Regions from separate parts of the Bacillus sp. JJ1562 genome, predicted to be linked through region 3. Evidence: riboswitches for the same ligand, from Rfam matches in the RefSeq annotation. Region 3 holds a riboswitch; each other region holds the start of a gene.
The links. Region 3 has a riboswitch for S-adenosylmethionine ahead of V7097_RS16150 (LLM class flavin-dependent oxidoreductase). Riboswitches for the same ligand answer to the same signal wherever they lie in the genome.
Positions count from the first base shown of each region.

Region 1: another riboswitch for S-adenosylmethionine. It lies ahead of V7097_RS00630 (sugar ABC transporter substrate-binding protein); the one in region 3 lies ahead of V7097_RS16150 (LLM class flavin-dependent oxidoreductase).
Region 2: another riboswitch for S-adenosylmethionine. It lies ahead of V7097_RS13035 (O-acetylhomoserine aminocarboxypropyltransferase/cysteine synthase family protein); the one in region 3 lies ahead of V7097_RS16150 (LLM class flavin-dependent oxidoreductase).

Region 1 covers NZ_JBALOQ010000002.1:115,298-125,755, forward strand. The annotation lists gene V7097_RS00610 (MarR family winged helix-turn-helix transcriptional regulator) at 467-895, opposite strand; gene V7097_RS00615 (CarD family transcriptional regulator) at 1,037-1,558, shown strand; gene V7097_RS00620 (CarD family transcriptional regulator) at 1,807-2,346, shown strand; gene V7097_RS00625 (lipoate--protein ligase family protein) at 2,466-3,293, shown strand; SAM riboswitch class I at 3,570-3,725, shown strand; gene V7097_RS00630 (sugar ABC transporter substrate-binding protein) at 3,882-4,958, shown strand; gene V7097_RS00635 (sugar ABC transporter ATP-binding protein) at 5,002-6,534, shown strand; gene V7097_RS00640 (ABC transporter permease) at 6,503-7,525, shown strand; gene V7097_RS00645 (VOC family protein) at 7,515-7,898, shown strand; gene V7097_RS00650 (ABC transporter permease subunit) at 8,211-9,230, shown strand; gene V7097_RS00655 (ABC transporter permease subunit) at 9,246-10,458, shown strand, end outside.
Region 2 covers NZ_JBALOQ010000019.1:55,304-65,761, forward strand. The annotation lists gene sufD (Fe-S cluster assembly protein SufD) at 1-810, opposite strand, end outside; gene sufC (Fe-S cluster assembly ATPase SufC) at 828-1,613, opposite strand; gene V7097_RS13015 (hypothetical protein) at 2,019-2,171, opposite strand; gene V7097_RS13020 (MetQ/NlpA family ABC transporter substrate-binding protein) at 2,441-3,283, opposite strand; gene V7097_RS13025 (methionine ABC transporter permease) at 3,298-4,002, opposite strand; gene V7097_RS13030 (methionine ABC transporter ATP-binding protein) at 3,995-5,020, opposite strand; SAM riboswitch class I at 5,153-5,259, opposite strand; gene V7097_RS13035 (O-acetylhomoserine aminocarboxypropyltransferase/cysteine synthase family protein) at 5,364-6,686, opposite strand; SAM riboswitch class I at 6,766-6,868, opposite strand; gene V7097_RS13040 (MFS transporter) at 7,210-8,487, opposite strand; gene V7097_RS13045 (thioredoxin family protein) at 8,712-9,017, opposite strand; gene V7097_RS13050 (toprim domain-containing protein) at 9,092-9,442, opposite strand; gene gcvH (glycine cleavage system protein GcvH) at 9,829-10,212, opposite strand; gene V7097_RS13060 (arsenate reductase family protein) at 10,323-10,458, opposite strand, start outside.
Region 3 covers NZ_JBALOQ010000024.1:77,977-88,434, reverse strand. The annotation lists gene V7097_RS16195 (Zn-dependent hydrolase) at 1-475, shown strand, start outside; gene V7097_RS16190 (SDR family NAD(P)-dependent oxidoreductase) at 648-1,409, opposite strand; gene V7097_RS16185 (hypothetical protein) at 1,534-1,806, shown strand; gene V7097_RS16180 (DUF1292 domain-containing protein) at 2,026-2,289, shown strand; gene V7097_RS16175 (hypothetical protein) at 2,298-2,675, shown strand; gene V7097_RS16170 (erythromycin esterase family protein) at 2,656-3,954, shown strand; gene V7097_RS16165 (3-ketoacyl-ACP reductase) at 4,117-4,833, opposite strand; gene lspA (signal peptidase II) at 5,033-5,512, shown strand; gene V7097_RS16155 (acyl-CoA dehydrogenase family protein) at 5,692-6,852, opposite strand; SAM riboswitch class I at 6,933-7,042, opposite strand; SAM riboswitch class I at 7,202-7,305, shown strand; gene V7097_RS16150 (LLM class flavin-dependent oxidoreductase) at 7,397-8,791, shown strand; gene V7097_RS16145 (MetQ/NlpA family ABC transporter substrate-binding protein) at 8,945-9,763, shown strand; gene V7097_RS16140 (hypothetical protein) at 10,033-10,206, opposite strand; gene V7097_RS16135 (hypothetical protein) at 10,242-10,394, opposite strand; partial or broken gene V7097_RS16130 (cell wall hydrolase) at 10,438-10,458, opposite strand, start outside.

The DNA of each region.
Region 1 (10,458 bases), on a different contig from region 3:
TGCCACGATTTACTCTTCATAGAGCCGATGAAGAGGATTATGCAGGTGTTCATGCGTCGATTTCCCTTTCATAGTGCCAATGAAGAGGATCTTGCTGTTGTACATGCCTCGATTTCCCCTTCATAGTGCTAATGAAGAGGATTATGCTGAAGTACATGCCTCGATTTCCCCTTCATAGTGCTAATGAAGAGGATTATGCTGATGTGCATGCTGCGAATTGCTCTTCATAGTGCCGATGAAGAGGATTTTGCTGAAGTACATGCGTCGATTTCCCCTTCATAGTGCCAATGAAGAGGATTTTGCTGAAGTACATGCCTCGAAATCCCCTTCATAGTGCTAATGAAGTGGATTTCGATGGTGTTCATGCCTAAAATTACTCTTCATAGAGCTGATGAAGACCATTTTGTCCGCAATCTTGGCTCGGTTTGACTTCATTCTGCTGAGGTCACGGCACCTAAACCTAATATCAAATTCCCCAATCCATTTTTAATACGTTTTTAAGAAGCTCTACTTGTTCTTCCCCAATTTTTTCAGCGAGTTGCTTTTCAATCTTTGCTTTAAGTTCCTCGTTTTTCTCGTAGCATTCCTCACCAAGCGGTGTTAGTTCAATCGATTTTTCCTTTTTATTGTGTTCAACATCCATCACGTTAACTAGCCCTTTAGTCTTCATGTTTTTAATAAACTTATGAGTAGCCTGCCTTGAGATGTCTACATTTTTTGAAACATATGCAATAGTTGGTTGCTTTTTATATATTCTAGACATGATGTACCATTCTGAGTTTGAAATCGCGATGTCGCTAGTCTCGTTCCACGATTTTTCCACAATACCTCGAAGTTGACCATGCCTTTCGCTTAAAAGGTCAATAAAATCTAAATGTTGAAGTACAGGATCCATATATTCCACTCCCGTTTTTATAATCGCAATTACTATACAAAAAATCACCTTCATTGTCAACTAAGTTGACAAATTGTAAAATAATAGTTAAACTAAATATTGTAAACCAGGTTGACAATCGATGGGATGGGGGAAATAAAAATGTTTAAAGTAGGGGATTTGGTTGTCTATTCATCGCTTGGAATTTGTGAAATAAATGATATTTGTGAGGAAACATATTACGGTAGAACCCGAAAGTATTATGTATTACACCCAATTGAGGATAACAGTCTAACAATACGTAATCCAGTTGATAATGATAAAGTCCTAATGTTAGGAATCATTGACCTTAGTGAAGCCGAAGACATGCTAGAATCCTTTAATCGTCCGGGAATAGCTTGGATTGAGAAAGGAAATGAGCGAGGCAAGATATACCACGATATTGTAATGTCTGGTGACAGGAAGAAAATCGCGGGGATTGTGAATACATTGATGTGTAGAAAATATGAGGTGGAGATGACTGAAAAGAAATTAGGAGACCCTGACCGCAGGCTGCTCCTACATATACAAAATATATTGTACAAAGAGCTAGCCATTTCATTGGATACTACATTCGATGAAATAGCTAATCAGGTAGATAGAAACATTAAATATAAGATGAGTGAACTCTTATTAAGTAAGTAAAGTTAAGCTAAAGGAACAACGAGATGCAACAGGGATGGAGCATGTGGAAACAGAAATTCAATCATATGATGAGACGCAGTTTCAAGGATGTAAAATGGGAAATGGTCATGTTAGAAGCATGGTTATTTTTTATTACTTGGTATACATAAGATACGTTCAAACGTCAACCAGGTTGACATTTTGTGAAAATTGGAGTATGATGAATATAGTCAATTAAGTTGACAATCCGTTGATAGGAGACTGGTAAAATGTTTAATATTGGGGATTTAGTTATTTATTCAACAATGGGAATTTGTAAAATAGATGACATATGTGAAAAAACATATGCTGGTACGACTCGAAATTATTATATAATGCACCCAATTGAAGACGACACTTTAATTATCCAAAACCCAGTGGATAATGACCGAATCATGATGAAAAAAATCATCGGCCGAAACGAGGCAGAGGAGGTTTTAGAATCTTTCAAATTACCAGGAATTCAGTGGATTGAAAACGGAAATGAGCGTAACAGAAACTATTCTGATATTGTTTCATCGGGTGATAGAAGAGAAATTTCAAATATAATTAATACATTGATGTGTAAAAAATACGAACTTGAAATGGCTGATAAGAAAATAAGTGAACATGATCGAAAACTTCTTCTTCATAATCAAAAAATATTGTTCAAAGAGTTAGCCATAACGTTGGAGACAACAGTTGATGCAATATCGAAAAAGGTAAATACAATGATTAGTCAGAAAATGAGTAAATCCTCACCCCTTGAAATTGCGAAATTTATTAACTAACAAACTGGGCTATAATGGCTCTTTTTTTGATTTCTATATTTTAATTTACAGTGCATTTTTAAGAACAGTTTCCGAGTTGTGTTATAATAAAGTCCTATTACATAATAGGAGTATGCCGTATGACCGAAAGTCTTTTACACCAGCCGAGCTGGCGGATTATTGATCAATCTAGTCTAGGCTATCAATTTGATGCGTTACAATCGTTTGCGATAGATGACACACTTTGTGCGTTTGTGGGTAAAGGCGAATCACCAGCCACAGCGCGATCTTGGGTTCACCACCAGACCATTGTGCTTGGGATTCAGGATACGAAATTGCCTTTTCTTGAGGAAGGGATAGAGCTCCTCGAATCAATGGGCTATCGTGTGATCGTACGAAATTCGGGTGGGCTAGCAGTGGTGCTTGATGAAGGAGTACTAAACATTTCGCTAATTTTTCCTGAAACGGAAAAAGGAATTGATATCAATCGTGGCTACGATACAATGCTTGAGCTGATTCGAAAAATGTTTGAAGGCTATGAAGTTGATATCGTGGCACGCGAAGTTGTCGGATCGTATTGTCCTGGCAGCTATGATTTAAGTATAGATGGAAAAAAATTTGCGGGGATATCCCAACGCCGCCTTCGTAACGGAGTGGCTGTGCAAATTTATCTAGGTGTGACCGGAAGTGGTTCTGAACGAGCAGAAATAATCAGAAGATTTTACGAGATGGGGCTACAGGGGGCTGAAACGAAATTTGTCTACCCGGATGTGAAGCCGGAAACGATGGCTTCCTTGACAGAATTGATCGACCCTAACCTCACTGTACAAACCGTCATGCTACTATTACTTCAAACATTAAAAAAAGAAAGTGAGCACATCTTCGCTTCACAGCTTTCGGCAGAAGAAATGCCATTATTTGAACAAAACTTTTTACGAGTACTTAATCGGAATGAGAAGGCATTATAAAGGATCCAGGGGGGACGGTTCTCCTGGTTCCTTTTTTTTATGGGGGAACTTGGAGGGGGAGCGCGTAATTGCGCATGAATCATCCGGAAATGCGTTTTAAATAAGATAATTGCTTCATAGTCAATTGCATTTGCATCCTCGTACAAAAGGTATCTTACAACTTTTAAAAACTTTTCCATTATTAAAATATTTTTTATAATAAAAATATTGAATTTTGTTTTTTTGCGTGGTATGATTCTCGTCAAGTAAGTTAAATGAATATGATTGCTGTACTTTCTCTTATCAAGAGTAGGCGGAGGGATTTGGCCCGATGACGCCCAGCAACCGACCGTAATTCCATTGTGAAATGGGGCGAATTTTTTCGCCGGGTATTGACCCGCAAGGCACGGTGCTAATTCCAACAGAAGGATGATTCTTTCTGGTAGATAAGAGGTGCGAAGACTTTTGTATGCTTCAAGCCTCTTTCTGATAAGAAAGAGGCTTTTTAATTTTTTAAAAAAACCTCAAATAACAGGAGTGTGATGACTTCCAGCTTGAGTAGACAGATGTGAAAAATAAGATTACATACAAAATAGGGGGAGAAAAACAATGAAACTAACAAAACTATTATTTACTACATTATTAATTATCGCAGTATTAGTTGGCTGCCAACCGAAAGTAGCAGATGAAACAGCAAAAACTGATGGCGAAGAAGTAAAGAATTCAGATCATCCATTAGCAAACAAAAAAATCGCGTTAATCATGCAACAAAACTTAGGAACTTTTTCAGCGCAATATATTGAGGGTGTTGAAGAACAAGTGAAAAAGTTCGCAGGAGAAACAACCGTTTTTACATCTGAAGGAGACCTCGCTAAAATGGCGTCAAACGTTGATGCAGCAGTAAACCAAGGCTTTGATGCGATTTTAATTGACCATGGAACAAAGGAAGCTCTTCAAAGCTCTGTACAAAAAGCGGTCGACAAAGGAATCCCAGTCGTTGTGTTTGATGCAGAAGTGGAAGTTGACGGTGTAACTGTTCTTGAGCAAGGCGACCAGCAAATGGCACAAATGACCCTTGAAAAATTAGCGGAAGACGCTGGTGGTGAAGCAAATATCGTTAAAATTTGGGTTGCGGGCTTCGCGCCAATGGAGAGACGTCAGCTGGCATACCAAGAGTTTCTTGATAGCAACGATGGCATTAAAGAAATCGCAACATTTGGTGCAGCAACAGCAAACACTGCTCTTGATACACAAGCACAAATGGAAGCTCTATTAAAGCAGTATCCTGAGGAAGGTCAAATTACAGCGGTTTGGGCAGCATGGGATGAATTTGCGAAAGGTGCTGTTCGTGCCATCGAACAAGCAGGTCGTACAGATATTAAGGTTTACGGAATTGACATGAGTGATGAGGATTTACAAATGATTCAAGCAGATAACAGCCCATGGGTTGCGTCTGCAGCGGTTGATCCAAAAGATATCGGACGCATCCAAGTTCGTTTTGCCTATCAAAAACTAAACGGTAATGAAACACCTGAACGCGTAAAATTAGAGCCAGTTTTCGTAACAAAGGATGCACTTCCAGCGGAAAAAATCACAACTGCGGAGCTTGACCAGTACATTGAAGGCTGGGGTAAAAGCGAACAGGGCTACACAGACGAGTTGAAAAAGCTTGAGGCTGGTGAGTAAAAAAGAGGACCGCCCGTGGTCCTCTGTAAAGGAGGATATGTAGATGCCTTTACTTGAAATGAAGGAAATGACAAAAAGCTTTGGAAAGGTGATTGCTCTTGAGCAGGCTTCTTTTGAACTTGAAAGTGGTGAGGTTCATGCCTTACTTGGTGCAAATGGAGCAGGCAAAAGCACGCTGATGAAAATTCTATCGGGTGCTTACGAGCTTGACACAGGAGTAATTACCCTCGAAGGAGAGCCAATTGACATTCGTTCTCCGAAGGATGCGAAAACATACGGTATCCACTGTGTCTATCAAGAGGTTGACACTGTGATTGTACCGCAGCTTACCGTTGCCGAGAATATTTTACTTGATACTTTTTCGACCGAGAAAGGCTTGTTCATCAATAAAAGTAAGCTTCGAGAAAAAGCAGCCTCGATCTTAAAACTATTGAATGTAACGGATATTCCGATGACAAAGAAAGCGTTGGAACTGTCCCTTGCTGAAAAACAATTAGTGCTAATCGCCAGAGCTCTTGCTCATGAAGCAAAGGTAATCATTTTTGACGAACCAACTGCGCCTTTATCGATAGAGGAAACAAAGTACCTTTTTGATATTGTAAAAACGTTAAAGGAAAAGGGAGTCGGCTGTATTTTTATCTCACATCGCCTTCCTGAAGTGTTTGAAATCTGTGATCGGTTAACGATTATGCGCGATGGGAAGACGATTACCACTTTTTCCACAAAAGAGGTTACACAGAAAACCGTTGTCGAAACGATGCTTGGAAATTCCTATACGGAACAATCCGTGAAACGGAAGGCAGTGAGAGGGGACCTTCTTTTAGAGGTGAATGGGCTTGATGACGGGGAAAAGCTAAACGATGTAGCGTTTACTGTTTCAGAAGGAGAAATCGTTGGGGTTGTTGGATTGGTTGGTGCCGGGAAAACAGAGCTTGCGAAAACATTATTTGGCCTCCGTTCCTACGAACGTGGTGAAGTGAAAGTAAAGGGTAAATCGCTTCGTTTTACCCATTCACAGCAGGCCATTGAAGCAGGTTTGGCACTCATTTCAGAGGAGCGTCGTAAGGAAGGCTTGTTCATTCACGAGTCAATCTCTACGAATCTATCCTTTGCCAATTTGAAAAAATTCTCACCGTTTTTAGTAATGAATCGGAAGGCTGAAAAAAGCTATGCCAGCTCCATCATTGAGCTGCTGGGGATTAAGGCGAATGACACGGAAGTTTTGGCTGAGCATTTAAGCGGAGGAAACCAACAAAAAGTTGCGATTGGTAAATGGGTGTCTCGTAATGCAAGCCTCTATTTGTTTGATGAGCCGACAAAAGGGTTAGATGTTGGTGCAAAGCAGGATATTTTCCAGCTTATTTATTCCCTCGCCGATGAGGGGAAAGGGATCCTCTATTTTTCTTCAGAGATTGATGAAATCATCCGAATTTCGGACCGAATTCTAGTCATGTATGACGGGGAAATTGTAAAAGAGCTTTCGGGAGAAGAGGCAACACAGGATAAAATCCTCTTGTATGCTAGTGGTGGAAAGGAAGACGTACATGAAAGGAAATCTCATCAGCTTCCTGTTTAAATACGGGGCAATTTTATTAATGGGCTTTATCTTAATCTATTTTAGTTTTATCAATGATGCATTTTTTTCATATGGAAATCTATCCGATATCTTAAGGTCGATCTCGATAGTGACACTTCTTGCGTTAGGGGTTACGTTCACACTTGTAGTTGATGGCTTTGACCTATCGGTTGGGTCAACTATGTCATTGTCGGTCGTCATCACGGCGTCGTTAATGGTCTGGTATGAGCTGCCGCTTTGGGTGGTCCTGCTTTTACCACTTTTAGTTGGAGTTGCGGTTGGTCTTGTAAATACCTTTTTAATTGTAAAAATAGGAATACCGGATTTACTCGCGACACTTGGGATGATGTATATCGTGTCAGGTCTACACCGGACCTATACGGAAGGGTATTCCATCTACAACCATATGCCATTAACAAGCGGCGGAACCGCACCTGGTGAGTTTAGCTCTGCGTTTTTATGGATTGGGCAAGGGAAGATGCTAGGACTCCCTGTTCCGGTTTGGATTATGCTAGTTTTCGTGCTTCTTGCCTATGTGATTCTGAACCATACGAGATGGGGAAGGATTTTATATATGACAGGTGGAAATGCTGAGGCTGCTAGATTATCAGGTATTAACACAAATAAGGTGAAATTGATTGCTTATACCATATCTGGTGTGTTCGCGTCAATGGCGGGGATTTTGTTTACGGCCCGTGTCGGCTCAGGGCAAATTGATGCTGGTGCTTCGCTGTTAATGGAATCTGTTGCCGCTGTGTTTGTTGGATTTTCCGTACTTGGTGCCGGAAAACCAAATGCACTCGGGACATTCTTTGGTGCAGCTCTCATCGGGGTCCTACTAAATGGACTAACAATGCTGAATCTACCATACTATGCATTCGAAATCGTAAAAGGCTCTGTACTTGTCTTGGCGCTTGCAGTGACGTACATCGGAGTAAAATATCGACCAAAAGTCATACGGAAAAGGAGAGAGCAAAATCATGCCACTTAAAAAACTAGAACATGTCGGAATACAAGTAAAGGATTTAGATACAACGATCGAGTTTTATACAAGAGTACTAGGCTTGGAGTTACTAGAAAAGCAGGATCATGTCGATCCAAACCTAAAGCTAGCTTTTCTAGGATTTAGCGACTCAGACGAAACGGTGATTGAGTTAATTTCAGGTTACAATCCAAACCTTCCAACAGAAGGAAAGGTCCACCATATCGCATTTACCGTTGAAAATATCGAAGAAGAAATTGCAAGAGTGAAGGAGCATGGTGTTCAGTTTGTTGATGAAAACATTACGACCTTGCCAAGCGGAGCTAAATACGTCTTCTTCAACGGGCCAGACGGTGAATGGATTGAGTTGTTTCAAAAATAATAGAGTTGATTTGTTGACCAGGGGAGATTCCTCTGGTTTTTTTGATCTTCTGATCCCGTGTCTTTTGTAATAATCAGTGGAAATGCGTCTGGGGATGGATTTATGCGTCGAATCTCCGAAATATGTGTCTAAGCCCCTGATATTTGTGTTATTTCACGATTATTAGCACATTAATGTTCCACAGATTTTGAAACCTTTCATTAGTCCTTCCCGTCTTATATTATGGGTATTTTTTGAAAATAACATATATGGTAATCTATAGGTATAAGTTCCTGTTTTTTACAATTGCTAATCTGGTAAGGGGTGATTTGGTTGCTTAAAAGATTAAGAGTATTTAGTGAGCGCGATGTAATTTCGATTCTCTACTTCGGCCTTGTTGTTTTTGGGATTGCTTATTTTTTAGGGGAAAGGGATGTTGCAAAGTTTTTCTCAACGATAAAAACGATGCTACCTGCCTCTGATAGCTGGGACACGATCAAGCAATTTATAAGCAATGTCCAAACCGAAGGAAGTCTTGGTGCAACGAAAAATAAGGAGCCATATGAAGAAATCGTCTTTGAATATTTTCCGAGAAGTTTATCTGTAATTGCGACAGCCTTTTTGTTAGCGGTTACTTTAGGGATAGCGAAGGGGATTTTTGATTATCGAAATCGTTATACATACTTGAACCTTTTAGGAACAGGAGTAACCTCTATCCTCAATTCTTTACCGGATTTTTTCATGATTATCGTGTTGCAATGGGTTATTTTGATTCACTTTAATTTTATTGATTTTTTTGGTCATGACCAGTGGTTTAACTTCATTTTACCGGGGATTCTTGTGTCCTTATACCCGATGATGTATTTTGCTAGAATCACCTTTACTGTCCTCGCTAATGAAGATGGGGAGATGTATATTCAATATGCACGAGCAAAGGGGTTGGCACAAAGGTTTGTCATACATAAGCATATCCTGAAAAAATGCTTACGCTCGATCCTACAGCATCTTGGCGTTGTCATGACATATGTCGTTTCGAATCTATTAATTGTTGAGTGGCTGATGGAGTATAAGGGTGCGGCTTGGAGAATGATGCTATCGATTAAGCGGCTAGATTCAAGTAAAAACGAGAATTTACCATTTATCGACTTTCCGGAAATAGGTTTAATCGTGGAGATATCTTTCTGTTTCGTTGTGCTTCTATTAATCACTCAAATCGTGTCGGTGGTTTGGCAAAACAAGTACGAGGTTGAGAAGCGCAATATTTGGACCCAAATCACAAAAGTGATTTTTCGGTATGCATTTATTTGGTTGTTTGTGCTTTTTATTATATCGTACTTAAAGCCAGGACCTTAGGGAGGAGGAGTGTGAATGAAAAATTGGTCGCTTTGGACAGGGTTGATTCTTTTCGGATTTATGTTATTTATTAGCTTTGTTGGACCACAGCTTTCGTTTGTTGAGCATACTCCTCCTGAGCATAGAATGAGATTTTACGATGGTGGCGAAATTGGAAGAGCGCCTTTCCCACCATCTAAAGAGGATCTGCTTGGGACAGATCGTGAAGCCAGGGATATTCTAAGTATGATTATCCTTGGTGCGAAGGATACACTAAAAATTATCGTGTTAATCACATTGATTCGGTACATTATTGCGATTCCGATGGCCTTTTTGGCCTCCACTAAAAAAGGAATTGCTTATATGGTGTCAAATGGATGGTACTCCTTGTTCGGAAGTATCCCAACTATTTTTGCAGCAATTTTGCTATTGGAAATTGTCTCGGTGGGTGGTCTTGAAAACGGTGTGTATTGGAAGGTCCTCTTAATTGCGCTCATTGAAGTTGGACGGGTTAGCTATATTTTTGCCCATGAAATTTACGAGGTGTCTCAAAAGGAATTTGTGCATGCAAGTGTAACAGTGGGAAGCACACCGTTTCAATTATCGGTGATGCATTATCTGCCATCGGTTTCTCAAAGCTTAGTAGTGAACTTTTTTAATGATTTGGCAAGGGTAACTCTACTGTTGGGGCAGCTTGCATTATTCCAGTACTTTATTGAACATGCGATCAACTATATCCCAGGTGGTGGGGTATTCCAAGATGAATCCGGTTATGATTCTGCGACTGGATTTTTTGATTGGCCAGGGTTATTGTCAGCGGCACGGTATGAGGTTATAAAGGCCGTGTGGATTCCGCTGTTCCCGGCGATTGCTCTTACGTTACTCCTACTAACATTCCAATTGCTAAGTGAAGGGTTTAGGAAGTTGTTTGAAAGAAGGACGTCGAGTGGGAAAAATAGGGTCGTGCATCGAATAGCGGATCGAGTAGGAGAAGCATTTGTTGCCAGTAAAATGCTAGGACCAGTAACAATTATTGTGTTTGTGGTTGCGATTGGTGCGGTTGTTATTACTGGGACTATGAAAAACTCAACCGAAGCAGATGCACCAGCTGAGGAAGAGGTAGAGGAAGTCAATGAAGATGACCCGTTTGGTGACGGGAAGTATACCTATTATAATAAAAAACTTGAAGCAAAGACTATCGCAACTACGGCCAAAGGTGGTTTTTATGATAAATTAAACTATCTTGCGC
Region 2 (10,458 bases), on a different contig from region 3:
AATCGTATCACCATCATTCATTAGTCCAAGAGCCCACTCGATTTTACTATCACGGCCAATAACACCACGACGAACAACATAGGTTGTGTTTCCTGTCGCTAATGCATCAACAGCCCCATAAGTCACTTTTGCATTTGCCCCTACAATCACTTCTGAAACAATATTTACAACCGTATTTACAGAGTCTGTTGTTGAAAGATAGTTTTCAACATAAGTAACAGAACTATTATCCTCTGCCACAACAATTACATGGTTAAAAGTAGCCACTTCGCCGTTTTCTTGAATAAATACAGCATGTAGTGGAACAGTTACTTCAACATTTTTCGGAACATATACGAATGCGCCACCGTTTACGAGCGCAGCATGTAACGCAGTTAGACGATTTTCGTCAACCTTTACAGCTTCTGTCATAAAGTATTTTTGAAGAAGATCACCATGTTTACGAGCAGCTGTATGAATATCTGTAAAAATAACACCACTTGCTTTTACTTCTTCAGTAAGAGAAATAAAGGCTGGTGTATTATTACGTTGAATATATATATTCTTTTCTACTTCAACATGAATTAACGATTTGATTTCTTCAGGTAATTCGTCAATTGAATTATATGGAGCACTTTCCACAACATGGTTTGCAAATTGTGTAAAGTTCCATTTATCAATTTTTGTTTTATCTGGTCTTGGCATTGGAAGTTCTTCTGCTTTGTCAAAAGCTTGTAAGCGAAGTTCCTGTAACCAGCTTGGTTCACCAAGAGTAGACGAATAACCTCTGACATAATCTTTATCAAATGGTAATTTCGTTTCGATTGTCATAATTATCCTCCTAACGCTTACGCTTCTTGACCTACTGTTTCATCTTCAATTCCTAGTTCTTGTTTAATCCAATCGTAGCCTTCAGCTTCTAGGCGTTGTGCAAGCTCAGGGCCGCCAGATTTCACAACACGACCTTGCATCATCACATGTACTTTATCTGGTGTAATATAGTTAAGTAAGCGTTGGTAGTGAGTAATGATTAAGCAACCAAACTCTTCTCCGCGCATATCATTAATTCCTTTAGAAACAACTTTCAATGCATCAATGTCAAGACCAGAGTCAATCTCATCTAGGATTGCAATCTTAGGCTCAATCATCGTTAATTGTAGGATTTCATTACGTTTCTTTTCCCCACCTGAGAAGCCTTCGTTTAGGTAACGTTGAGCCATATCTGGATCCATTTCTAGTTTTTCCATGCTTTTGTCCATCGTACGGATGAATTTCATTAAAGAGATCTCATCGCCTTCTTCACGACGTGCATTAATTGCAGAACGAAGGAAGTCAGCGTTTGTTACACCACTGATTTCACTTGGATATTGCATCGCTAAGAAAAGACCAGCGCGAGCACGCTCATCCACTTCCATTTCTAATACATCTTCACCATCTAGAGTGATGCTACCCTTAGTAACCTCATATTTTGGGTGACCCATAATTGCTGATGATAAAGTTGATTTACCTGTACCATTTGGTCCCATGATAGCGTGAATTTCTCCACCGTTTATTTCAAGGTTAACACCTTTTAAAATCTCCTTGCCTTCGATTTCGACATGAAGATCCTTTATTACTAAAGTAGATCCTGCCATAACTACTACCTCCATTAGACAAAAAATATTTTGTATAGTATTGACAAATTAAGTCAAAACTTTATTCTCATTTTATTCTCATTACAATCTTATAACAAATTCAAAGTGATATCAACCTTTACACATTGCTAATAAGAATACATTTTTGACATTGTGATGATTGAATCTTAATTGTGAATTTCGATTGTTTTTTGAGAATGATATTAAAACCTAAATATGATGTTTTTCCTTAAAACTTGTCCCTCACTAAGATAACATAAATTAATAAGATTTGTAAGGAAGATGGGTAATCGCGCTTTTTTATAGCCTTCTTCTCTTGGCTTATTTTTCACACATTTAGATAATTCATTCTATATGAAAACCCAGCGCTTTGTAGCACTGGGCTCCTTGTACGATACGTATCTATTAGATATGAAATCTTCGATCAATTTGAGCAACAATCATTCGACCTTGTTTATATTCTTGTTCACGGTTTTTCTCAACCCGTAAACGTTCCTTGAACTTTCGACAGTAATCCTCGTAGCCAATCCCATGTGCTTGATGCATTGCCTTTTCCATTTCGCCCGTATAATTTAAACGGATTCGATTGATAATGAACCAATCCCTTCATTTTTGTCGTGTTTTCTTAACACGGTTATAATGGTAACATTATCAATTTTTTATCTCAATGACGGGAAAATGCAATATTTTAAGCTACCTATTCTTATTTAGCTGTATGGGATTAAGGTAAACACGGGATAAAGAATTAAGGCCGATTCCTTTGTTTTCCTCCAGAATAATCAAGAATCGAAAAGAAGCCTACCAATAGGCAAGCTTCTTTTTAGAAATTATTTTACTGTAGTAACGGCACCCGCATATTTTTCTTCGATGAATTTTTGAATTTCATCTGATTTTAATACTTCAACTAATGCCTTAATTTCCTCACGGTCTTCGTCACCTTTGTTAACAACGACTAAGTTTGCAGGAACCACATCGTCCCCTTCAAAGGCAATCCCTTCCTCTGCAATATTTACGCCACCCTCAAGTGCATAGTTTGTGTTAATTACAACCGCGTCACCTTCACCATTTTCAAATGAAGTAGCAAGAAGCTTTGCTTCAATCAATGTTGAGAAATCTAGATTTTTTGGATTTTCGACGATGTCTTCAACTCTTGCTTGGTTACCAACACCCTCTTTAAGTTTGATGACACCTTCTTTTTCAAATATTGGCAAGATACGACCGTGGTCACTAAATGAGTTGCTCATAATAATTTTCGCCCCATCAGGAAGCTCATTTAAACTTTTGTATTTCTTAGAATAAATCCCAATCGGTTCTTTGTGAATTTCACCAACACTTACAAAATCAAAATCCGGATTATCCTTTAATTGTAAATCTAAGTAGCCTGGTGTTTGGAAGTAGTTTGCATCAATATCTTTTCCATGGAGTGCTACGTTCGGTAAAATGTAGTCCGTAAACACTTCAATTTTAAGGTCAATTCCCTTTTCCTTTAATAAAGGCTTTGCTTGTTCAAGCACTTCGGCATGTGGAACTGCTGATGCACCCACGATTAATTCTTTATTTCCTTCAGCTTCTTTAGTGTCGCCACCCTCTGCTTTATCATCACTTGACCCACAAGCAGCTAAAGCAAGGGTTAGTAGTCCAATTAATAGTACATAAAGTAATTTTTTCATTTGTGTTCCTCCTGTTATCTTTTATCTGTACGTTTTGTAAAGTAATCACCCACAAATTGAATAATGAATACCAAAATTAGTATTGCGACAGTTGCAATAAATGTAATGACTGGTTTGCCGCCTTGGAATCCATATAGGTACGCAAAATGCCCTAATCCACCTGCACCGATTACACCGGCCATAGCAGTGAAGCCTACTAATGAAATCGCAGTTACTGTAATCCCTGATATTAAGGCTGGTAGGGATTCTGGAATTAAGACTTTAAAAATGATGGTCGAGTTAGTTGCTCCCATAGAATGAGAAGCCTCAATTACCCCTTTATCTATCTCACGTAACGCAATCTCAACCATTCTTGCGTAAAACGGTGCCGACCCTATAATTAAAGATGGTAATGCGGCATTTGGTCCTAGCATTGAACCCACTACAATTTTCGTGAAAGGTATTAATAATACAATAAGGATAATAAATGGTATGGATCGAAAAATATTAACAAGTGCAGATACAATTCGATTTACTACAGAGTTTTCCCACGCATTCCCTTTATCCGTTAAAAAGAGAACCAATCCTAAAAATAGACCTATTATAAAGGTTGCGAGCACCGAAATCCCAGTCATATATAAGGTCTCTTGGGTTGCTTCCCAGAGATTTCCCCAATTCAATGCTTGATAATCATTAACCAGTTTTTCCCATTTAAGAAGTTCCTGGAATTGTTCAAGCATTTTCAATCACCTCAGCTTCTACTCGTTGTTCCCGAATAAATTCAATGGCTGAAGTGACCTCATTCAAATCACCAGCAAGATGAATAAATAATGTTCCATAAGATCCATTTTGGGTTTGTGAAATCTTTCCTTGTAAAATATTTACTTCAACCTTATAGTCTCGGATTAAAGAAGTGATTAATGGTTTTTCTGCATCTTCCCCAACAAAAGTGAGCTGAACCACTCTTCCATTTGGATAACGTTCAAGCAAATGTTCAATCATTTCTTTTGTTTCCTCAGGCTCTGTCACTTGCTGCACGAAACGTTTTGTTATTTGAGCTTGAGGCTTTTTAAATACATCTAGAACTCGCCCTTGCTCGACAATCACTCCATTTTCCATCACGGCAACACGGTGACAGATTTTGCGTATAACATGCATTTCATGGGTGATTAACACAATTGTTAATCCTAAACGTTCATTAATATCGACAAGTAAGTCTAAAATCGAGTCAGTAGTTTGTGGATCTAGCGCAGATGTTGCTTCATCACAGAGCAAAACTTTCGGGTTGTTCGCAAGTGCTCGTGCTATTCCTACCCTTTGCTTTTGACCACCACTAAGCTGTGAGGGATATGCATCTTCTCTTCCTTCTAAACCAACTAGCTTAATAAGCTCTGTAACTCGTTCTTCCCGTTTGGCTTTTGGGACTTTTGCGATTTCTAGTGGAAATGAAATATTCTCTCTCACTGTTCGCGACCATAAAAGGTTAAAGTGCTGAAAGATCATGCTTATTTCTTTACGTGCCTCACGTAATGCTTTTCCTTTAATGGAAGTGATATCATGACCGGCAACTGAAACTGTTCCTTCAGTCGGTGCTTCAAGTCCATTCAACAAACGAATGAGTGAGCTTTTACCAGCGCCACTGTACCCGATGATCCCAAAGATTTCACCTTCATTAATCTCCAAGTCAATATCATCAACGGCTGTCACAGAATTTGTTTTGGTTTTATATATCTTCTTAACATTTTTTAGTGTTATCACGTAGTTTCACCTTCTATCCAAAGAAATCCAAAAGATAACTATGTTTAGTTTATGCGATGAAAAAAGTAATTACTAATTGAAAAAGCCTTTCTGCAATAAAAGAGCAGAAAGGCATAATCTAGCGGGTCCTTTCTCTCATCTTCCAAAGCCTTTGCTTTGTGTGAATTGGCACCTTTTCAACTGATGTTGACGGTTGCTGGGTTTCATCGGGCACATCCCTCCACCACTCTAAATAAGAGTAATCAACTTTATTTACTTTTTTATCGTACTAAACAACTTGAAAGTTATCTTATCACCTCTAAGGCATAAGTGTCAATGAAAATATGTGACTAATGTACCAAAGTTAAACTGTTGGCAAAGGTAAAACTGAACTTGTTCCATTTGCTGTTTTAATGGCTTGCTCTAGATCCTCTAAAATATCTTCAATATTTTCAATTCCAACAGATAAGCGAACTAAGTCTTCAGAAACACCAGACAACTTTAGATCTTCCGGACTTAATTGCTGATGTGTTGTGCTTGCTGGGTGAATGATTAAACTCTTTGCGTCACCAACGTTTGCAACATGTGACCAAAGCTCAACATTATTGATTAGCTTCTCACCAGCTTCTCTTCCGCCTTTTATACCGAAAATAATAACTGAGCCTGCACCTTTTGGTAGGTATTTATCAGCTAATTGCTTGTTAGGGTGATCGTCTTCACCAGGATACAATACCCAGTCAACCCCAGGATGGTTTTTAAGATAAGAAACCACTTTTTTCGTATTTGCAATATGCTCCTTCATTCGAACGTGTAATGTTTCAAGACCTAGGTTAAATTGGAATGAATTATAAGGACTTAGAGCTGGACCTAAATCACGAAGAAGTTGAACTCTTGCTTTGATAATATATGCAACTGGCCCTAACGCTTCAGCAAAGACCAAATCATGGTAGCTTGGATCTGGTGTTGTAAATCCAGGAAATTTTGGTGAATTCCAATCAAATTTACCACCATCGACGATAATTCCACCCATTGTTGTTCCATTACCTAGTAACCATTTTGTAGCAGAATGAACAACAATATCTGCCCCATGTTCAATTGGTCTACACAAGTATGGTGTTGCAAATGTATTGTCAATAATTAGCGGAATTCCTGCTTCATGGGCAATGTTTGCAACAGCTTCAATATCAAGGATATCTAAGCTTGGGTTTCCGATCGTTTCAGCAAAGATCGCCTTTGTATTTGGCGTAATGGCTTGTCGGAAGTTTTCAGGATTTGTTGGTTCTACTAAATGTGTCTTAATTCCATATTTAGGAAGCGTGTTAGCGAATAAGTTATAAGTTCCACCATACAGGGTAGAAGCAGATACAATCTCATCTCCTGCACCAGCAATATTCAGAATCGCTGTTGTAATTGCAGCCATTCCACTTGAGACTGCTAATGCACCAACTCCACCCTCTAATTGTGCAACTCTTTCTTCAAAAACAGTTGTTGTTGGGTTGTGGATACGAGTATAAATATAACCATTTTCCTTTAGACCAAATAGATTTGCTGCATGTTCGGTTGAATTAAATTTATATGCATTTGATTGATAGATTGGAACTGCTCTTGCTCCAGTTACTGGATCAGCTTCAAGACCCCCATGTATCGCGATTGTTTCGGGTCTATAATTTTTTTGTTTTTCACTCATTTGAATCTCTCCCTCTGTTTTTATGTTTATAAAAATATAAAAACCTCTTCGATAAGAAGAGGTGTATGTACGGTTTCTCTTCTTATCTTTCAGACAAACTAAGTCTGATGGATTTAGCACCGTGTAAATTAACCGGTTGCCGGGCTTCATAGGGCCATTCCCTCCGCCACTCTTGATAAGATTATCGATATGAAATTTTAATACTTTAAAAGGTTAATATTATGCTAACTCTTTTTTTATTATAAGTCAATATGAATTTTTAGAAAAAATGAGCAATTTAAAATTCCGCGTTTATTTAATATTTCTAAGCCAGTATGGAACACGTTCTACAAATATTGTTAATTTGCTCCTTTTTTTCAGGAAATACGATATTTTCCCCCGCATTAACGGGCAGTAAAACCCCCACCTCAAACTTTAGTGAAAACGAAGAAATTTAGGCGGAGGATAACTGCCATAAAGCCCGATTGGTTCAACTAACAATCAGTAGGGGATGATGAAAACCCCTACTGATTGAAGTTTCACTTTATGATATTTTCGCTAGTGGTTTTCCCTCATTTTTAAAGGAATTTCTACTAAAAACAAGTAGGAAATAAAGTGATCCAATTAAATACAAGACAGCCGTAATTGTAAACACATATGCATAACCCCAATAAGCCCCATGCAACATCACAATTGAGGTCGATACGGGTCCCATTAATGCCCATCCTAATGAAAACACCATCTGATTGACTGAATTGGCAAGCCCCTTCATCGAATCGTTCACGCGTCCCATAATAAGAGATGCTTGGATCGGATTACCCGCATTCATTAATGCTTGTCTAAATAAAAATGCGATAGCCGCTATGTAAAGATTTTCAGTATACCCTGTGAGTAAAAGGAATGGAAGCGATGATAATTGCAAATAAACCACTGCGCGAACCTCTCCCACCTTACTAACAATGAAGGGACCTATAATCATTGCAATTGCTGTTGCTGCTTGACCCAATGATAGAATTAAACCGATAATTGTATTACTAGCTAGAAAGCGATCTGCAAAATACAAATTCAAATATGGAATGACTAATCCTGAACCGAATCCAATGATCATCTGTGCAATGGCAAACATAGCAATTAGTTTAATTTGCGATTTATTTACCTTTAATTTTTGACCAAAAGATTCTACTTTTTCAATTTGCGGTTGTTGTCTACGTTGTTCATTCATCTTAATGATTGGTAGAATTCCTGCAATATAGATGATCGTTGCAATTAAAAGAGTGATTCTTACACTCCATAGTCCACTCATATGAAATATAAATTGGAATGAGTCAGATAATGCCCCACCTGCAATGTTTCCAACGACCTGCGCAAACATCATGATTGCTGAATGAAAGCTAAAGAGATGAACTCTTTGCTTAGCGGTTGAATTTTCCGCTAGCCATGGGATACCAGAAACCTGAATAAAGGCCGTTGACAAACCAGTTAAAAATGCTGTCGCTACGAGTAGCTGTTCAACATCTAGGATACTTCTTGCAAAGAATGCGATTGTTGAAACAGCCATACCCAGCAACATCACTTTTTTTCTACCAAATTTATCACTCATAAGACCAGCGGGTACAAGAATAATCGCCGATGCCAAAGCAGTCATGGCAATGATTGTTCCATTTGTTTGCTCAGAGTATCCCAATTCACGTACATAAAAGTTATACATGATGGTGAACATACCCATGCCTAACTGTGTAAAAATAGTCGTTAAGATAAATAGTTTAATATTTTGATTGTATGATTTGTATTGTGTTTTCCATCCAGTCACTATGCTGCTCATATGTTACCCCTATGTTCTGAATACTTCGACTCCCTAAATATAATACAACTTTTCACAAAAATTGCAATATAATCAAATGCGCTATAGCGTATTTGTGCCCAGATTTTTTTCGAGCTCGCCTCGAAAAGATACCTTTGAGAATCTGTGGCACCCGCCGGAGGCTTTTTAATTTTAGAAGGAGGAAGTCCTTCTGAAATTAAAAAACAACGCTGAGTACGCGTTGTTTAGTCTTTTGAGATTATTTCAAGCAAATAGGGCACCGAGTGGAAAGCATAGTATTTTTTTGTCACTTCCCCGTCTTTCAAATGCATTAAGCAAGGGACACTCTCAATTTGCCATTCCATTGCTTTTTGAGTTAAATAATTGAGATCACTTTTCCCAATCGTTACGTTTGGAAGTAACTCATCTACCACCGTGATCATTTTTGATGCCACTTGGCAGGTTCCACACATCGGTGTATATAAATAAAGCCAAAACTCATCCGAATTAGCGAGCTGGGTGTCAATTTCGAGTTCTTTCCATTCCTTCATGTCCACTACAACCTTTGTTTTCTTAATTGTTTCTTATTGTATCATGATTATAGAAAAAACATATGTTTAACGTTTTACAATAAAAATTCCGCATGAACATCAATATTTGCTGAAAGAAGTACTGTTGCAATATGCTGCTCAGGGGCTGTTGCAACCTCGCGATATGTTTTATCGATAAACAAATGCCGTGCTTCAGGAAATTCGCGTTTAAACTGTTTTCTTAGCTTATCACCTGCTCTGTCAGCATCCACTAAAATATAAACATCTTTATTAAATAAATGGTCAATTAATTCATCTAGCTTCGAAATACTAATCGTTCCATTTGTACATATGATTTCAACAGGTTCATTCACAACCGTTTCTACCTTCTTTTTGTCCGTTCTCCCCTCAACAATGATTACTTTTTCTATATCGTCAAAAGCCACCATTTCATCACCTTACTTCAAGTGTACATTTTTCTGCTATATCATTCTATTCGATGTGTACAACTGCTTTTCCTTCATTTTATAAAGAAGATTGTGGTTTGGTGAATAATTTACGCAGCTGGGTCAAAAAAAGGCAGTGGAAAAAAATCACCACTGCCACGCCATTTATCCTATATTTTATGGTGTCCTAAACACACAAATCTAAACAAAAAAAGAACCATTAATAGGCGGTTGCCCTACCATGGTTCATCAGTAAATCAAATACGCCTTGGCGTATTTGCGCCCGATTTTTTTCGAGCTGCCTCGAAAAATTACCTTTGAAAAATGCATGTCTACGCCGGAGGCTCAAACTATATTCAGTTGGGTTTTATTCCAACTAAATATAGTTAGTCTTCTTTAATCATTTCTTCGTATTGCTCGGCTGTCATTAGATTCTCTACATCTCCAGCATTTGTAGGCTCAACAACAATCATCCACGCTTTTTCATATGGAGATTCGTTTACGAATTCTGGGCTGTCATCAAGGTCTTCGTTAATCTCAACAACTTTACCACTAATTGGAGCATAAAGCTCAGATACAGTTTTAACAGACTCAACACTTCCGAATGGCTCGTCTGCCTGGATTTCGTCGCCAACCTCAGGAAGTTCAACGAATACGATATCACCTAATTCAGATTGTGCGAAATCTGAAATTCCGATACGTACTTTATCTCCTTCTACTTTCACCCATTCATGTTCTTCAGAATAACGTAATTCTTTAGGTATGCTCATTTTGTAACCTCCATTAATTCGATTTTATGAATTTTTTGTGGCCACTTTGATGTGTGAACTCAACAAAGTGCTATATGTAAAAGTCCTTAAAAAGGTCTTCCATCCCATTGTTATTTTGCCCAAGCCTCTTCAAACTTCGCCTCATTAAATCCAACAGTTACCTTGGCGCCATCCGTAGTGAGTGGGCGCTTAATTAGCATTCCATCAGATGCAAGTAGTTCTAGCAATTCATCCTCAGACGCAGTA
Region 3 (10,458 bases):
CTTTGGTTCTTTAGATAAGGATCTAGTCTATACAATAGGAAGGATAAATGTCTATCCAAGCATTCATACAGTTATTCCGAATAAAGTTGTTTTTACCCTTGAGGCTCGTCACAAGGATATGGATATCGTCAACGATGTGAAAAATTTCGTTGAAGGTCTTTCGAATTTGGAAATGAATGAAGGATGTGAGATAGAAGCAACGAAATTATGGGAACGAGATACAGTTTGGTTCAAGCCCGAACTCTGCAATCTTATAGAGCAATCCGCAAAATCACTTGGTTACACCCATAAACGCATGGTTAGCGGTGCCGGGCATGACGCGCAGTTCATCGCAAGCTATATCCCTACCACCATGCTGTTTGTACCGAGCAAAAATGGAAAAAGCCATTGCGAAGAAGAACTGACCACCTTGGAGGAATGCGAAAAAGGAGTAAACGTCGTCTTGAATACTGTCATTAGCCTATTATCTCAATAAAAATAAAAAAATATATAACAAGGAGGTAAAGTTTTTTTCTATTTTCCAATATTACTAGAAAATTATTAGAAGTCGAAAACGTGTTCCTAAAAAGGCATTAGTAATTTAGAATAAACCAAACGCTCAGACAATTCTGAGCGTTTGTTGTGCAACATACGCTAATTATTTTCTATTATCCACGTGTATTTGTAAACCCACCATCAATGCTGATAACTTCGCCATTAATGTATTGGGCAGGCGATGTTAATAAGAAGGCAACTAATTCTGCTACTTCTTCTGGTTGACCATAGCGTTTTTGAGGAACCGATTGGATTGCAGCCTGTTTAATTTCAGGTGGTTGAGATTCGAAATAAGCTTTGATCATCGGTGTTTCTGTTCCACCAGGAGCAATCGCGTTACAACGAATACCTTTGCTTGCATACTCCATCACGATACTCTTGGTTAATCCCACAATGCCGTGTTTTGTAGCAGAGTAAGTGACAACACCTGCTTGACCAATCACACCAGCGGTTGAAGAAGTGTTAACGATTGAACCGCCACCGTTTTTCAACATAACGTCTAATACGTATTTAACTCCATATAATGCACCCATTAAGTTAATTCCAACAATCTGTTCAATTTCATCAGTTGAGACCTCGCCAAAAGGTACGCCACTACCAGAAATCCCTGCATTATTGAAAAAGTAATCAATCGTACCAAATTTTTCAATAGCTGCATCTACATAAGCTTTTACATCTTCTTTTTTTGATACGTCCGCTTTTACAAAGATGGCATCAACGCCTAATTCTTTAACAAGATTAACCGTTTCAGCCCCACCTTGTTCATTAATATCGACCACTACGATGTTAATACCTTCTTTTGCTAGTCGAACAGCAGAAGCTTGTCCTAAACCGCTTCCACCACCAGTGATAACTGCTACTTTTGAATTTGTCATACCTAACACCCCTTATGTAATTTCCTTTTGTTGTCTTTACATTATTATTCTAACATAGAGAAAATTTTAACACTTAGAAAATGCTCGAATATTGTCGATTGTTCGATTCAAAAGGCGTATTAAAATGGATATGGAAAAAAGCATTTACGTAGAAATTTTCTGTATGCCTCTAAGAAAAAGTGGAAATATAACAAAAAAGGAGAAATATAATAAAATACAGGAGGGTAATATGGAAAAGGGTCATTATAATGAAGATGCCAATTTAAAAAGAAAAGAAAGTGAAACATTAGAAATTAGTTCGACAGGATACGGATTAGAATCTGTTTCAAAAGAAAATGAAGATGAATACAGACTTGAACAAAGAAATAGCCATTTAAGATCGATATTACAAAACTGATCTTTAATGAGGAAATTAAAACTATAGTAAAAGTAATACAACAAAAAACAACCCTTAATATGTAATAAGAGTTGTTTTTTTGTTGTATTTAAATATGAAACGAAATACCAGAAAAAAGGACACTTTTTAAATGCGGTCATCACTTATGAAAATTTGTTTTTTAAGTAATTTTGATGGTTTAGGTAAAGATATGAATGCAAATTACAGGAGGTGTACTACATGAACAGTGACGTATATCGAGATAAAATTGTTGTTTTGGATCAGAATGGGGTTGAAAAAGAATTTTCGATTGAAGCCTTATTTGATATGAAGGACAAAACATTTGCATTGTTACGCTCTGAACAAGATCAAAATAACACATTTGTCATGCAAGTGGAGAATACGGATGATGGTCAGTTTTTGACAGGAATTAGCGATCCATCCGAACGTGATATGGTTCTAGATGCATATGAGATAGCTATTGATGCTAATCCAGCGGAGTAAAATTCTGAATGGAAAAGAAGATACTAGATGTTATTGATCATCAAATGAGGAATCAAATAGAAAAAGAAATAGAAGGTTTGACGTTTACAAAAAACTTTCGATCGCCTTCTGCCGAGGAATGGTACGTTTTTTTACCGAGCTATAAAGACCCGAATACTGGTGGTGCAGCTGGCAAGGTTATTATTCACTATAACCTATATGATACAAAGGAGATATTCATCAATACTACAATACTATTTGACGACCCTGCCTTACATAAAGAATCACTTCATCACCTTGTTTATGCTATTTCTGATGAGCTTGTAAACCGATTGGTTGGATATGCGGATACTCTTCTCTCAGTTCATGCAGGTGAGAATACGTATAATGCAGAATACAAAAACTGAAGGGGTTATTATGGAAGATAAAATGATACAAGCAATAAAACAACATGCAATTCCAATTACCAATTCTAAAGATAACCTTGATTCACTTGTTACTTCTATTAAAAATCAGAAATATGTTTTGTTGGGGGAAGCCTCACACGGAACGTCTGAGTTCTATAAAATACGTGCTGACATCACCAAAAGATTAATCGTTGAAAAAGAGTTCACCTTTATAGCTGTAGAAGGTGATTGGCCAGCATGTCAAGAGGTGAATCGCTATATAAAAGGGTATTCAACTCAATATAATAATGCTCGTGATGTCCTAATGTCTTTTAAACAGTGGCCAACCTGGATGTGGGCAAATGAAGAAATAATTGAATTAATCGAATGGTTAAAAGAATTTAATGAAGGAAAACCGTTTGATAGAAAAGTTGGTTTTTATGGAATTGATATCTATAATCTATGGGAATCGATGGATGAAATACTTAAGTATTTAGAAAAAAGAAACTCACCAGATTTTGAGGTCGCGAGAAAGGCTTTCGCCTGTTTTGAACCATTTAATCGTGATGCGGAAAAGTATGCTTTGTCCTCATCTTTTTATTCTGAGGGATGTCATGAAGAAGTAACAAAACTTCTAATGGAAGTGAGTTTAAACAAACATACCTATCATGATTCAGAGGAAAGCAGTTTAAACGTCGAGGTAAACGCGCTTATTACCGCTAACGCTGAAAACTATTATACAACCATGATTACAAACGATAATGAATCATGGAATATTAGAGATCGTCACATGGTAGAAGTCATAAATAAAATTGATTCGTTTAATAACAGTCATTCCAAAGGGATTATATGGGAACACAATACACATGTTGGGGATGCAAGAGCGACGGACATGGAAAAAGAAGGAATTGTCAATGTAGGACAACTCATAAGGGAACAAGTAGGTTCGGAAACCGTGTTTATTGTTGGTTTCGGTACACATCATGGGACGGTTATTGCAGCTACCAAGTGGGGTGTAGACTTTGAAAAAATGAATACCCCTCCCGCGGTTTCCGGAAGTTGGGAAGATTTTCTCTATAAAGCAGGTGCTTACGATAAACTCCTAGTATTTACGGATAAAAATAGAAAATTATTTACTAGGCCTATTGGCCATCGCGCAATTGGCGTTGTCTATCATCCACAATATGAGCATTACGGTAACTATGTTCCATCAGTGATAGCAGACCGATATGATGCGTTTGTTTTTGTAAATAACACAAATGCTTTAACTCCACTTGAAGTATCTGGCGTGTTAATTTAACTTTATTCAGCAGGAGTCCCATACTTTTAATAAAACCGTTCATGACATTGGAATGAATAGTTATGACAAGGTAGTAGTTCCCCCTTAGTGCATAACATCCTATAAAAAGAAGACGCCATCCAAAATACATCGGATAGCGTCTTTTTATTTCGAATAGCCCTATTAAGGGTTTGTCGACCAAAGTCCAGCATGTTTTAATACAACACGCGGATGAAGTTTTAGCTGTGCAACCATTAATTCTGCTAAATCTTCTGCTTGCATCACTTTTTCTGGGTTGCCGTCGGTTAGGTTTAACTCAACCGCCATATCTGTTGCAACCGTACTTGGTGTTAACGTTGTTACGCGAATATTTTTCTTGCGCACTTCAAGCATTAATGATTCACTTAGTCCGATAACTGCAGCCTTTGAAGCAGAGTATGCACTCGTAATGGGTGCACCTTTTTGACCGGCTGTTGATGAAATGTTAATGATGTCGCCTGTGTTGCGCTCTATCATTTCCGGTAATACCGCACGTGTTGTGTAATACACACCTTTTACATTAACATCGATAATATTTGTCCATTCTTCAGGCGTTAAGTCCATGAAGTTACCGAATTTTGAAATGCCGGCATTGTTTACTAATATATCGATTGCTCCAAGTTCACCACGAATGGATTGAACCGCTGAGGTAATAGAGTCTAAATCCGCTACATTTGCTGCAGCTATTACTGTCCTCACATCATACTCTTTAAGTTCTTCTGCTACTTTTTGTAAATTTTCAGGTGTACGCCCAATAAGACCTACATGAATACCTTCTTGCGCGAAGGCAATTGCTGTTGCTCGTCCTATTCCACGGCCAGCTCCTGTAATTACTGCGACTTTTCCTGCGATTTTTTGCATGTTTTTACCTCCATTGGATGAGATAGTTATAGTTTAGACGAAATAACGTGTATTAAACTACACCTTTTTAAAGGAGGACTATTGCACAGCTGAAATAAAAAATGCTGCAACGCTTTTAGAGGAACGCACGCTAGTTAAGCAGATTCCTTTAATATCTTGAATCTATATATTAAAATTACTATCAAAATACAAAGAAAGTGTGATTCATATTTGGTTCTATGCTGTTGCTATAGTTGCGATATTCATTGATCAAGTTTCAAAATATTTGGTTCGTGCCCATTTAGAAGTCGGAGAGACTCTCGAAGTTTGGAATGGGGTTCTCCATTTCACACACTATCAAAATAGCGGAGCGGCTTTTGGAATGTTTGAAGGATATGGTCGTCTATTTGTTCCTGTTGCCATCATTGTTGTAGGTATTTTCCTTTATATGCGTAAGAAGGGTCATTTAAATGGGTTCATTATGGAAATAGGAGCCGGACTTTATGTTGGTGGAGCGATTGGAAATGCTATAGATCGGATATTTTTCAATCAAGTTACAGACTTTATCGACTTTCAATACAATGGAGGTATTCTTAATCTCGCAGACTATGCACTCAATTTCGGCATAATCCTGATTTTAGTAGATGCCATAATTGTGGAACCTATAAAAAAGAGAAGGGCTGTAGCTTCAGGATCATGAGGCTTCCATGTGTTTTCACCAGAAAAGGTGGATTAACTTTTTAATTTCACAAATAATCAACCAAAATCCTAAAAGCCAATGACACCATTTATCATTCAAATGGTGTCATTTTTATTTCATTTTAACAATCGACATCGGGACAGGTCCTTTTCGACAAGGTAATAGCAAATATTAATCTTTTATTCATCTAATACTGCCTTTGCTAGTGTATAAACAATTGCATCATCTGTTGGAGGGTTATGGAGCCCTGCACGAACATCACGGAAATAGCGTTGGAGAGGGTTTTGTGCGGAGAGGCTTCTAGCCCCAACAATTCTCATTGCCAAATCTACTATCTTGTTTGCACTGTTTGTTGCTATATGTTTTACCGCTGCTAGCTCTGATCCCATACTACCACGCTGTTCAGGATGTTCTACCCATTTTCTGGCGACGGAATAGAGTACTTCACGTGCATTAAATAATTCTAGTTCCATCTCTCCAATTTTTCTTCTTACTTCTGGTACGTCTTTAATCGGACCTGGTAATGTGGTAGGGCTGTATTCAGAAGCGAATTTTATCGCATAATCTCTAGCAGATGTAGCTATTCCTATGTATACAGCTGGGACTTGTAGATACCAAGCTTTAGGGAATGGTTTTTGGATATCCTCTTCTACCAATAAAGCATCCTCAGCAACAAGCACCTGGTCTAAAATAAGGTCATCACTTTTTGTTCCCCTCATGGAAACACTATCCCAAGTTTCTTTTATATGAACTCCGTCTAATTTATGGTCAACCAAAATAAACCCTTTTCTTCCAGTTAGATTAATATCCACTGTAACAATTGAATAATCGAGTGCAACGGCCATTGAAGTGAAGGCCTTAGCTCCATTTATCCGCCATCCATTCTTTTCTTTAATCGCGGTAGAGGTAGGAACGCCACCTCTAGAAGGGCTCCCTGTAGCGCGTTCTGTTTGAGCAAGGTTAATAAGTGCATTCTCTTTTACGATTAAATCACATACCTTGGCAAAGCTTTCTTCCTTCCAATTTCTACTTTCAGCTACCTCGAGGATAAGGCCGAGCTGCCAGCCGAGTGATAGGGCAGTTGGTCCATCCCCTGTGGCTATCTGTTCCTGAATCTTGAGAAAATCATATAGGTTAATACCAAGGCCACCATACTCGATTGGGACAGTAAGTGCTAAGAATCCAAGTTGCTTTATATCCTCAAAATTTTCATAAGGGAATTCTCCGTTTGCATCAATATTGGCAGACCTTTCCCTAAAAATCTCAGCTAAATCTTTGGCTTGTTTTAATAAGTTTTGTTGTATCGTGCTGTTGGTTAATTGATCATATGCAATTGTCATACTCATTCCTCCAATCATTTTTTCTCATAAAAAAAGCCCACTTTCGAGGCGACGAAAGAGGACTTCGGTTGTTCTATCCTTTCTCATCTGTCAGACATTTATGTCTGCTGGAATTAGCACCTTGCTTAATAATATAAGTGGTTGCTGCAGGATCGTAGGACCAGTTTCCTCCCCTGACTCTTGATAAGTTTCTTAAACTATTTAAATTAGTTTACACTTTATATGATGATTCTGTTATTGTCAATATTAAAAAAGTACTATCAAATAGGAATTATTAAAGTGTTCAAAAAACATGTTGACAATATTTTCATCCTCATGTATATTTTGGATTAAATTTAATAATCTATTTTCTTTATCTAGAGAGGTGGAGGGACTGGCCCTTTGATACCTCGGCAACAGGCTTTAAAAAGTACTGTGCCAATTCCAGCAAGCGATAAGCTTGAAAGATAAGGAAGGATTTGTGCTTATTTGTGTAAAAGCCTCTTCTTTTCTTAGGAGAGGCTTTTTTATTTTTTAAAAAAATTTAACAATAGGAGGATTGAAAGTGAGTAAACAAAAACAAATTATTCTAAATGCGTTTGAAATGAATAGTTCCATGCATAATTCACACGGGTTTTGGAAGCATCCAGAAAATAAAAGACATCGTAGATATAAGGATTTAGACTATTGGGTTGATTTAGCGAAGCTTTTAGAGAGAGGGAAGTTTGATGCGGTGTTTTTCGCTGATGTCCTTGGCATTTATGATGTGTATCAAAAGAGTAAAGCACCCTCAATCCGAGATGGGCTGCAGGTGCCATTAAATGATCCTGCCTTGCTTATTTCTGCAATGGCTCATGTAACGAAAAATCTGTCTTTTGCGGTTACGGTAAGTACTACATATGAACCGCCATTTGCTAATGCTAGGCGTTTTTCTACTTTAGATCATTTGACAAAGGGAAGAATCGCGTGGAATGTGGTCACTTCTTATCTGCCAAATGCTGCAAAAAACTTTGGTCTGCAAGATATGATTAAGCACGATGAGCGATATGATATTGCAGATGAATTTCTTGATGTTTCGTATAAATTATGGGAGCGAAGCTGGGAAGATGATGCGGTCGTTGAAGATGTTGAAAATAATACGCTCGTTGATCCAGACAAGGTACATGAAATTAATCATGAAGGCCGTTATTTTAAAGTTGAAGGGCCGCATTTAAGTGAGCCATCTTTACAACGAACTCCTGTTATTTATCAAGCAGGTACATCCGAAAAAGGTCGGGAATTTGCTGCAAAGCATGCCGAGTGTATATTTGTTGGCGGTCCGACGCCTCAAAGAATTCGATATTATGCAGATGATATTAGAAAAAGAGCAGAAAAACATGGTCGGAATCCAGAAAATATTAAGATCTTTTCATTTCTCAGTGTAATTGTTGCTGAAACAACTGAAAAAGCGGAACGGAAATTTGAGGAATATAACAAGCTGTGGAGCTCAGATGCTGCAAAAGCACAGTATGGGGCAAGTGGATATGACATTGCCGAGTACGAAGATTTGGATCCAAATGAGCCATTTGAATATAAAAAGAAGACGGAAGGAGGGCATTATAAAGCTGCGACTCTTACCAAAGATGCACCCAAAAAATTAACGGTAGGTGAAGTGTTGAATCGTTTTGAGTCATTGGACCGAAACAGTATTATTTTTGGAAGTCCTACAGAGGTTGCGGATGCGATTCAATTCCAATTTGAAGAATCCGGGGTTGATGGCTTTAATTTAAATCATTTAGTCACGCCTGGCGACTTGGAAGACTTCGTTGATTTAGTAATCCCTGTTTTACAGGAACGTGGGTTTTATAAAACAGAATACAAGAAAGGTACTTTACGAGAAAAGCTGTTCCCAGAGGGTAAAAGTACCTTGCCGGAAGATCACCCTGGAAGTAAATATAGACGTGTGCCTGCTAAACAGTAGAAGATGCCTGAAATAGGAAGTAAGGGAAACAGCCATCATAAGTGTGTTGAAGATTATTTTTTAAATTGTGTTATTACAATGAGTGCAGTATTTTGGGGACTTTATAGCAAAGGCCGTTAATAAAAGGTAAATAAAAAGGAGTGATAGTGAAAAATGAAAAAAATGTTTTTTGTAGTTTTATCGGTATTAGTCGTTAGTGCACTTACTGCTTGTGGGGCTAATAATAGTTCGGCGACTGATGGAGAAAAGAAAGAGTTGGTGTTAGGTGCAACGGTTCCATATAGTGACATGCTTGAAGAGGGTGTAAAACCTTATTTAGAAGAAAAAGGGTATACGGTTACAGTGAAAGAGTTCAATGATTACGTACAACCAAATACAGCACTAAACAATGGGTCATTAGATGCAAACTTGTTTCAGCACAAAGTGTATATGGATGCATTCGCTGAGGAAAATAATATGGAATTATCCAGTGTGATTACGGTTCCAACAGCGCCAATAGGTATCTATTCGAATAAATATGATTCATTGGGTGAAATAGAAAAGGGCAGTACCGTCGCAATAGCTAATGATCCTGCGAATCTAGCCAGAGGACTTACCGTGTTAAAGGAAAACGGAGTTATTGACTTTGATAGTAATGTGGATCCGCTCAGAGCTACCGAGAAAGACATCACAATCAATCCAAAAGAGTTAAAATTTCAGCCAATTGAAGCAGCGCAATTACCACGAACCCTAGAATCAGTCGATCTTGCTGCCATAAATGGTAACTTTGCTATATCAGCGGGATTAGACTTAAACACTGCTCTTGTTAGAGATAAACTGCCTGAAAATATCATCAATCGGGTTGTTGTAAAAACAGAAAATATCGATAAGCAATTTGTGAAGGATATTGTAGAAGCAATAGAATCAGATGCCTTCAAGAAAGTAATTGATGAAAAATTCCAAGGCTTCCATAGACCTGATTGGATGCAGTAAATCGCTAGTATAGGGGATTGATGAGGAATTAAACGAATGTTATGAAAGGGGCATTACTTTCATTTTAACGGACAGAACTGTAGATTGAACGAGCAAAAATCTATGCATCATCAAAAAGATTGATCATTTATTTATAATTTCACAAATAATCTACAAAATCCTATAAATCAATGACACCGTTTATCGGCAATGGTGTCATTTATTTATTTTTTTAATATAAATAAATAAAGAAAATGGCTGAATTTCTTAGCCATTTTGTACTTAATAATCTAATTATGTATTTGTTGTTGAACCTGTTGAATGATCTGTTGCGCTTTTTCTAGTTCACTTTGGGCGAAATGACATGCCTCTGATTCACTACTATTTGAATTAACTTGTTTTAAATGATGATGTGCTTTATGAATAATATCTTGAGCTTCTTGTAATTTGCTTTTAAAGTTCAATGTCGTTCATCCCTTCTATAAGTTGTTCTCTTTTATCATGTGATACTCTTCAGTTTTTCTATTCCGAGAGGTTTTTGCTTTACTGTTTCAGAAGAATTAGAAGTTGGTATTGATCGACTTTTTTCTGTATTTGTGTCCCAAATACTAAACTCAATATTATTTGGCGTTTCTTTATTATTTTTTGACATATTATTTACCTCCAATAGTAGTTTTTTACGGCAGATATATACACTAAAAAGCAAATACATGGTT